One region of the Rhizobium sp. WSM4643 genome, then DNA from elsewhere that is predicted to be linked to it. Evidence: riboswitches for the same ligand, from Rfam matches in the RefSeq annotation. Region 1 holds a riboswitch; the other holds the start of a gene.
What was found. Region 1 has a riboswitch for thiamine pyrophosphate ahead of N1937_RS20555 (YkoF family thiamine/hydroxymethylpyrimidine-binding protein). Riboswitches for the same ligand answer to the same signal wherever they lie in the genome.
Positions count from the first base shown of each region.

Region 2: linked by a shared signal. The riboswitch ahead of thiM (hydroxyethylthiazole kinase) and the one ahead of N1937_RS20555 (YkoF family thiamine/hydroxymethylpyrimidine-binding protein) in region 1 are both predicted to bind thiamine pyrophosphate.

Region 1 covers NZ_CP104040.1:4,165,170-4,168,569, reverse strand. The annotation lists gene N1937_RS20565 (ABC transporter ATP-binding protein) at 1-88, opposite strand, end outside; gene N1937_RS20560 (ABC transporter permease) at 85-891, opposite strand; gene N1937_RS20555 (YkoF family thiamine/hydroxymethylpyrimidine-binding protein) at 935-1,567, opposite strand; TPP riboswitch at 1,558-1,671, opposite strand; gene N1937_RS20550 (NADPH-dependent FMN reductase) at 1,916-2,512, opposite strand; gene soxR (redox-sensitive transcriptional activator SoxR) at 2,596-3,060, shown strand; gene N1937_RS20540 (SDR family NAD(P)-dependent oxidoreductase) at 3,178-3,400, shown strand, end outside.
Region 2 covers NZ_CP104043.1:260,040-263,439, reverse strand. The annotation lists gene N1937_RS30730 (ABC transporter substrate-binding protein) at 1-171, opposite strand, end outside; gene N1937_RS30725 (DUF1349 domain-containing protein) at 398-982, shown strand; TPP riboswitch at 1,170-1,266, shown strand; gene thiM (hydroxyethylthiazole kinase) at 1,318-2,121, shown strand; gene thiE (thiamine phosphate synthase) at 2,118-2,753, shown strand; gene thiD (bifunctional hydroxymethylpyrimidine kinase/phosphomethylpyrimidine kinase) at 2,750-3,400, shown strand, end outside.

The DNA of each region.
Region 1 (3,400 bases):
TTTCGACAGCGAGCGAAATATCGTCCAGCACCTTCATGCCGTCGAAGGACTTCGAGATATTGCTGAGTTCAACCATTCTATCGCTCATCGCCGCCGCTCCCCGGATGGTTGCCAGGGCATGACGAGGCGCTGAATGATCAGCGTCGCTGCGAAGAGGCAGAGTGTCAGCACGGCGCTGACGATAACGGCGGCGAGCACGAGATCGGGACGAAAATTGTTCTTGGCATTGAGGATATAGATGCCGAGGCCGCGGGCGGCGCCGGCATATTCGGCAAAGATCGCGCCGACCACGGCATAAGTGATCGAGATCCGCAGACCGGCGAAGAAATAGGGCAGCGAGGAGGGGAGCCGTGCCAGGCAGAAAACCCGCCAGCGGCTCGCCTTCATCGAATTCAGCAATTCGGCGATGTCACGGTCGGTCGATTCATAACCCTGCAGCAAGGCGACGAGCAGTGGGAAGAAGGTGACGAGCGCCACCAGCAGGATCTTCGGCAACAGGCCGAAGCCGAACCAGAGGACGACGAGGGGCGCGATCGCCACCAGCGGCAGGGTCTGACTGGTGATGAAGATCGGCAGCAATGCCCGGCGCATGAAGGGCACGAAATCCATGAGGATCGAGGCAGCGAAGGCGAAGCCAAGCGACAGGGCGAAACCTCCGAGTGTCGCGCCGAGCGTCGGCCAGGTATTGGCGATCAGCGCCTCGCGGTTCAGCCAGCCCTGGATGACGATGCGCGAAGGCGCCGGCAGGATGGATGGTTTGATGCCGGAAAGATCGACATAGAGTTCCCACGCCGCCAAAAAAACGCAACCGGCAAGCAAGGCGGGTATGCCCCGGTAGAGAGCGGCGCGGAGCGCGGCAAGGCGCGAATCCGATGGGTTTGACAGTGTCATCAGCGTTCGATTTCAAGCTTTCGTCGGCAGCAAATTCAAGGTGCTACAGCGTCCTTTGCGCGTCTGAAAAGACGCGCGGCGTTGTATTGGCCGACACCGTGATGTCGAGGGTCACATGCCCTTCGGGGTCGCCGAAGCGACAGAAGGCCTCACGAATGGTGGCGAAGACCGCGCTGGCATCGCCGGAAAGCCTAGTGCAGAAATTTTTGGCGCGGTCGAAAGTGCCGGAGCGCTTCAGGAAGTCGATGCAGCCATAGATCTCGTCCATATGGGTACCGGTGCCCATGACGTAGAGCGAGAATTGCGCAGCGGTCGGCCGTCCGCTCTCGGTGGCGATGTCAACGGCGGCAAGTGCGGCTCTTATGCGCTCGGCAAGCGGCTCCGCGTGACCGAGGGAAGGGTTGACACCGCAGATGGCGTCGTCGGGCTCGCCGGGGCAGCCGCGTGAAACGGCGGCGGACAGCACGCAATGCTCGCCGGTCCTTGCGGCGGCGACGAAAAGGTCGTGCATGGCGGCGAAGAGGATGTCAGGCGGGCCGACCAGCAGTGTGGAGATGTCATCGGTCTCGATGCGCAGCCGGTCGCGATAGGGATCGAGCGCCTTGACGGCATCGAGAATGATGCCGACGAAATTGCCGGACATCGGATAGAGTGACACTTGTGCGCCTGAGAACATCTGAACCTCGCTCCGCTGGCATTACCCAGATCAGCTTTGAAGGGTCCAGAGGCTTGCGCCTCACATCTCAGCCCCGGCGATACGGAGCTCCCCTGTTATCTGCGCGGAAACTATCACCGGGGTTTTCTCCCCGCAACCGCAAAATTGCGAGCCCGTCCGTGCGGTCGGAATGAAGCCGAGGTGACGGAAAACACCCCGGACGGGGTCCTGCCCGGGTGTTCCCAATGGTTCCGTACCTGCCGGGAACGAAACCGGAGCTTCCTGCCTCAGGCGGCTGGCGCATAACCCCGAAAATCGGAATCGATTTTCGGAAAGGATCATGCGCAGATTCAAAGTGATAGAGCGCCCTTAGCGGGTCTGAAAAGACACGCGGCGCTCTATTCCGGCATAAGGACGATCGCTACGGGCAGTGACGAGTGCCCGCGTCCACCATTCCAGCCTCGCCATCATCCGATCGAGCAAACGCAGTGCATCGGCGGGATTGTCGAGCCGCCCGTCCGTGTCGAAGCGGTTCCAAGGTGCGGCAAAGCTCACCGAATCGCGGATCGTGACGGCGTGGAGTTCGGCAAAGACGAGCCGCAGCTGTTCGACGGCGCGCAGGCCGCCGGATATGCCGCCATAGGAAACGAAGGCGACCGGCTTGCCCTGCCAGGGCTCGAAGAAGAAATCGATGATCGACTTCAACGAGGCGGTGAAGCTGTGGTTGTATTCCGGCGTGACGATGATGAAGGCGTCGGCCATGCCAAGTCGCCTGGCGAGCCTGTCGATTTCGGGGTGCGTCATGTCACGGTTGGCCGGCAGCGCGAAATCCAATGGGTCGATGATGTCGATATAAAATTGCGGGAAGCGGAGGAGTTCCTGCGTCAGCCATTTGACCACCCGGTCGCAGATGCGGCCCTCTCTCGTGCTCCCATAGATGACAGCCAGCCTGGTGGGTGTTTGCATGCGTTGCTCCTTGTTGCGATTGGACTTTACGATTGCGGGAGCAAGGGTTATAAAACCTCAACTAATATTGAGGTCAAGAGGCGATGGACACAATTCCTGCAGCGCCGCTCGGCAAGCTCCTGACGGTCGGCGAAGTGGCAGAGCGCAGCGGCCTGGCCGTCTCGGCGCTGCATTTTTACGAGACCAAGGGGCTGATCTCGAGCATCCGCTCCCGCGGCAATCAGCGGCGCTATGGGCGCGACGTGCTTCGTCGGCTCGGCATCATCAAGGTGGCGCAGCGTGTCGGCATTCCGCTTTCGGAAATCCAGGCGGCGTTCACGTCCCTGCCGCAGGGGCGCACGCCGACCGTCGCCGACTGGCAGACGCTGTCGGCGCGTTGGAAGGATGATCTCGACGCGCGAATCAGGCGCCTTAGTCTGCTGCGCGACCGTCTGACCGGCTGCATCGGCTGCGGCTGCCTGTCGATCGAAAGCTGTCCGTTGCGCAATCCCTGCGACCGGCTGGGCAAGGAAGGGCCAGGCGCGCGGCTTCTGGAGGCCGAAAGCTAATCTTCCGCCGGAAGCCTTGCCGGAAAGATCGATGCGCGCCTTTCTTTCGGTCGGCGCGCTCATATGTTAAGGGCGAATGACGCAACCGGCGGCACTGTCCGCGAGGAGGACGGCTTCGTGTTCCATCCCAGACTATTCGAAAATCGCAATGTGGTCGTTACCGGCGCCGGTCGCGGCATCGGCCTTGAGGTGGCCCGGCAGTTCCTGGACTGCGGTGCGAGGGTGATCGTCCATACCGGGCGAAAGCCGGGACGCGACCTGCCGGATTTCCTGCTGACGGCTGAATCGGAAAGACGGGCGCTGCTGCTGCACGCCGATTTCTCCGCGGCCGGCGGGGCAG
Region 2 (3,400 bases), on a different replicon from region 1:
AATGTGCTGCGTGACGATGCCGACCAGATCGGCCGTCGACGACATCGGATCGAGCGTCGGCGGTTCGCCAATCGTCGCGACGTTAATGACGCCACCCTTTTCCTGGGCAAGGAGTGTCGAAGGCAGGGCGACGAGCGCAGTGCCGACAAGGAATGCGACCAGTGTTTTCATGTGAGAGCTCCCGTTTAGTTCCACAATTATGTAATTCATCTTTTTGTAACAGAATAGGAGATGGATCGATCCTGTCAAGCACGAGCGACGGATTATGCTAGGGCGGATAGCCGGACGCCGGAAAAACACACAATCTTCGGCTGCGCCGGCCTGCACCACGGCCGCGCATTATGCCAAGGTGAGGCGATCGCCCTGCGGTGAGGCTTCAACGGAACGGGAGAACAGGATGAGCATCGACTTCAATGACGGCAAATGGCTGAACGAGCCCGCACACTGGCAGGCGAACGAAGCCGGCCTTACCTTGACCACCGATGAGAAAACCGATTTCTGGCGAGAAACCCATTACGGCTTCACCCGCGACAGCGGCCATTTCCTCGCCTTTCCCACCACCGACGGCTTCACCGCGCAGATCCGCGTCCAGGGCGAATTCCGCACCCTCTACGACCAGGCCGGCCTGATGGTGCGCATCGACGAGAAACGCTGGATGAAAACAGGCGTCGAGTTCACCGACGGCGAAGCCTTCCTCAGCACCGTCGTCACCGACGGCAAATCCGACTGGTCCGTCGCTCAGCCCTTCCGGGAATTGGAAGATTTCCGCATCCGCGTCACCGTCGCCAACGGCGCGATGCGCATCCAGGCTTCGCGCGATGGCAGTTTTTGGCCGCTGCTGCGGTTAGCGCCCTTCCCGGCTGCCGAGCTCTATGAGGTGGGGCCGACTGCTTGCACGCCAGAGCGGAGTGGGTTGACGGTGCGGTTTTCGGAGTTTTCGATTGGGCTGGCGATTACGACGAATCTGCATGCCTTGAGCTAGGGGATTTCGATGTCGTATTCTCGACGGCAATATACGAATCCAGATAGTGGAGTCCAAGAGGCACCCCGGCAGAGATTATCCGCGGGGTGCGCATCTCTTAAAATCGTTCATCGTCATCGCGCCGCGCCGGTCGCAGGACCGTCATTTTCGAGATGACATCCGACCCATTCTCTGCGAAAAAGGGCGTGATGAGAGACAGGGGCGCCCGTCGGAAGACGGGCTGAGAAGCACCCTTCGAACCTGAACCGGGTAATGCCGGCGGAGGGAGTCGCTCGGGGCCGCGGCACCGTCCGCACGAACCGCCCCGTGCGCGCCCCCGCCTGAAAAGGGGCCATATGCAGACCAGGACCACACCAGGAGCGATGCTGAAGGCGATGCGCGAGAAGCCGCCGCTCGTTCAGTGCATCACCAATTACGTCGCCATGAACATCGCCGCGAATGTCCTGCTTGCATCAGGCGCCTCGCCCGCCATGGTGCATGCCGCCGAAGAAGCCGGCGAATTCGCCGCGATCGCCAGCGCTGTGACAATCAATATCGGCACGCTGTCGACGCAATGGATCGACGGCATGCGGGCGGCTGCGAAGGCGGCGACATCAGCCGGCAAACCCTGGGTGCTCGATCCGGTCGCCCATTATGCCACCGCCTTCCGCCGCAATGCGGTCGCCGAACTGCTGGCGCTGCGCCCAACCATCATCCGCGGCAACGCATCCGAGATCATCGCGCTTGCCGGCGGAGAAAGCCGCGGCCAGGGGGTCGACAGCCGCGACCCGGTCGAGCAGGCGGAAGGTTCGGCGCGATGGCTTGCCGAGCGGCAGCGGGCGGTCGTCAGCGTAACCGGTGCCGTCGATTTCGTCACCGACGGCGAGCGGGCCGTGCGCATCGAAGGCGGATCGGTCCTGATGCCGCAGGTCACGGCACTCGGCTGCTCGCTCACCTGCCTCGTCGGCGCCTTTGCCGCGACGGCACCTCAGGATATCTTCGGCGCGACGGTCGCAGCCCTTGCAACCTTCGCCATCGCCGGCGAGGAGGCCGCCCTTGGGGCGGCCGGCCCCGGCTCCTTCTCCTGGCGCTTCCTCGATGCGCTGGCCGCGCTCGACGCCGAAACGCTGGATGCCCGGGCAAGGATATCAGCCGCATGAAGGCTTTCGACCTTTCGCTCTATCTCGTCCTCGACCCCGACCTCTGCGCCGGGATCGGCATGGTCGAAACCGCGCGCCTTGCCGTTGCCGGCGGCGCCACCATGGTGCAGTTGCGTGACAAAAATGCCGGCACCATCAGGATGATCGAGACCGGCCGCGCCTTGAAACAGGCGCTGGATGGGACGGGCGCGCTTCTCATCGTCAACGATGACGTCGAGGCGGCCATCGCCATTGGCGCCGATGGCCTGCACATCGGCCAGGAGGATATGGATGCGCGCAGAGCGCGGGCCATGGTCGGTGCCGAGATGATCCTTGGCCTGTCGGTCGAGAGCGAGGCGCTTGCGAACGCCGTCGATCCTGGCTTGGTCGACTATACCGGCGTCGGGCCGGTGTTTGCGACACCGACCAAGGCCGATCACAAGCAGCCGATCGGCTTTGACGGCCTTGCAAGGCTGGTCAAGGCCTCGCCGGTGCCATCCGTCGCGATCGGCGGGCTCAAGGCGGATCATGTCGGCCAGGTGTTCGCCGCCGGCGCCCGGGGGCTTGCCGTCGTCTCCGCCATCTGCGGTTCGCCCGACCCCGAAGCGGCCACCCGCCGCATCGCCGCAGAAATTCGAAAGGCCCGCGCATGATCCGCAACGTTCTCTCGATCGCCGGCTCCGATCCCTCCGGCGGCGCCGGCATCCAGGCCGACCTCAAGGCCTTTTCCGCCCGCGGCGTCTACGGCATGGCGGTGCTGACCGCGCTGACGGCACAGAACACGCAAGGGGTGAGCGGCGTGCATCTGGTGCCGCCGCAATTCGTCGCCGATCAGATCAATGCCGTCTTTGCCGATGTGCGCGTCGATGCCGTCAAGATCGGCATGATCGCCAATGCCGGCATCGCCGACGCCGTTGCCGGTGCGCTGACCGACCACCGCGACATTCCGATCGTCATCGACCCGGTCATGATCGCCAAGGGGGGAGCCGCCCTGCTGGCGCCCGAGGCGGTCGACGTGCTGACCCGCCGGCTGCTGCCGCTTGCCACGCTTCTGACCCCGAACCTGCCGGAAGCCGCCGCCCTGCTGCACCAGCCGGTCGCGACAAACCGCGCTGACATGGCGGCGCAGGCCGAGCGCCTGCTGGCGCTTGGCCCGGCCGCGGTGCTGGTCAAGGGCGGCCATCTCGACAGCGACGAGAGCCCCGACGTGCTTGCCACCGCTGCCGGCCTGCACTGGTTCGAAGCCAGGCGCGTGCCGACCAAGAACACCCACGGCACCGGCTGCACGCTCTCCAGCGCG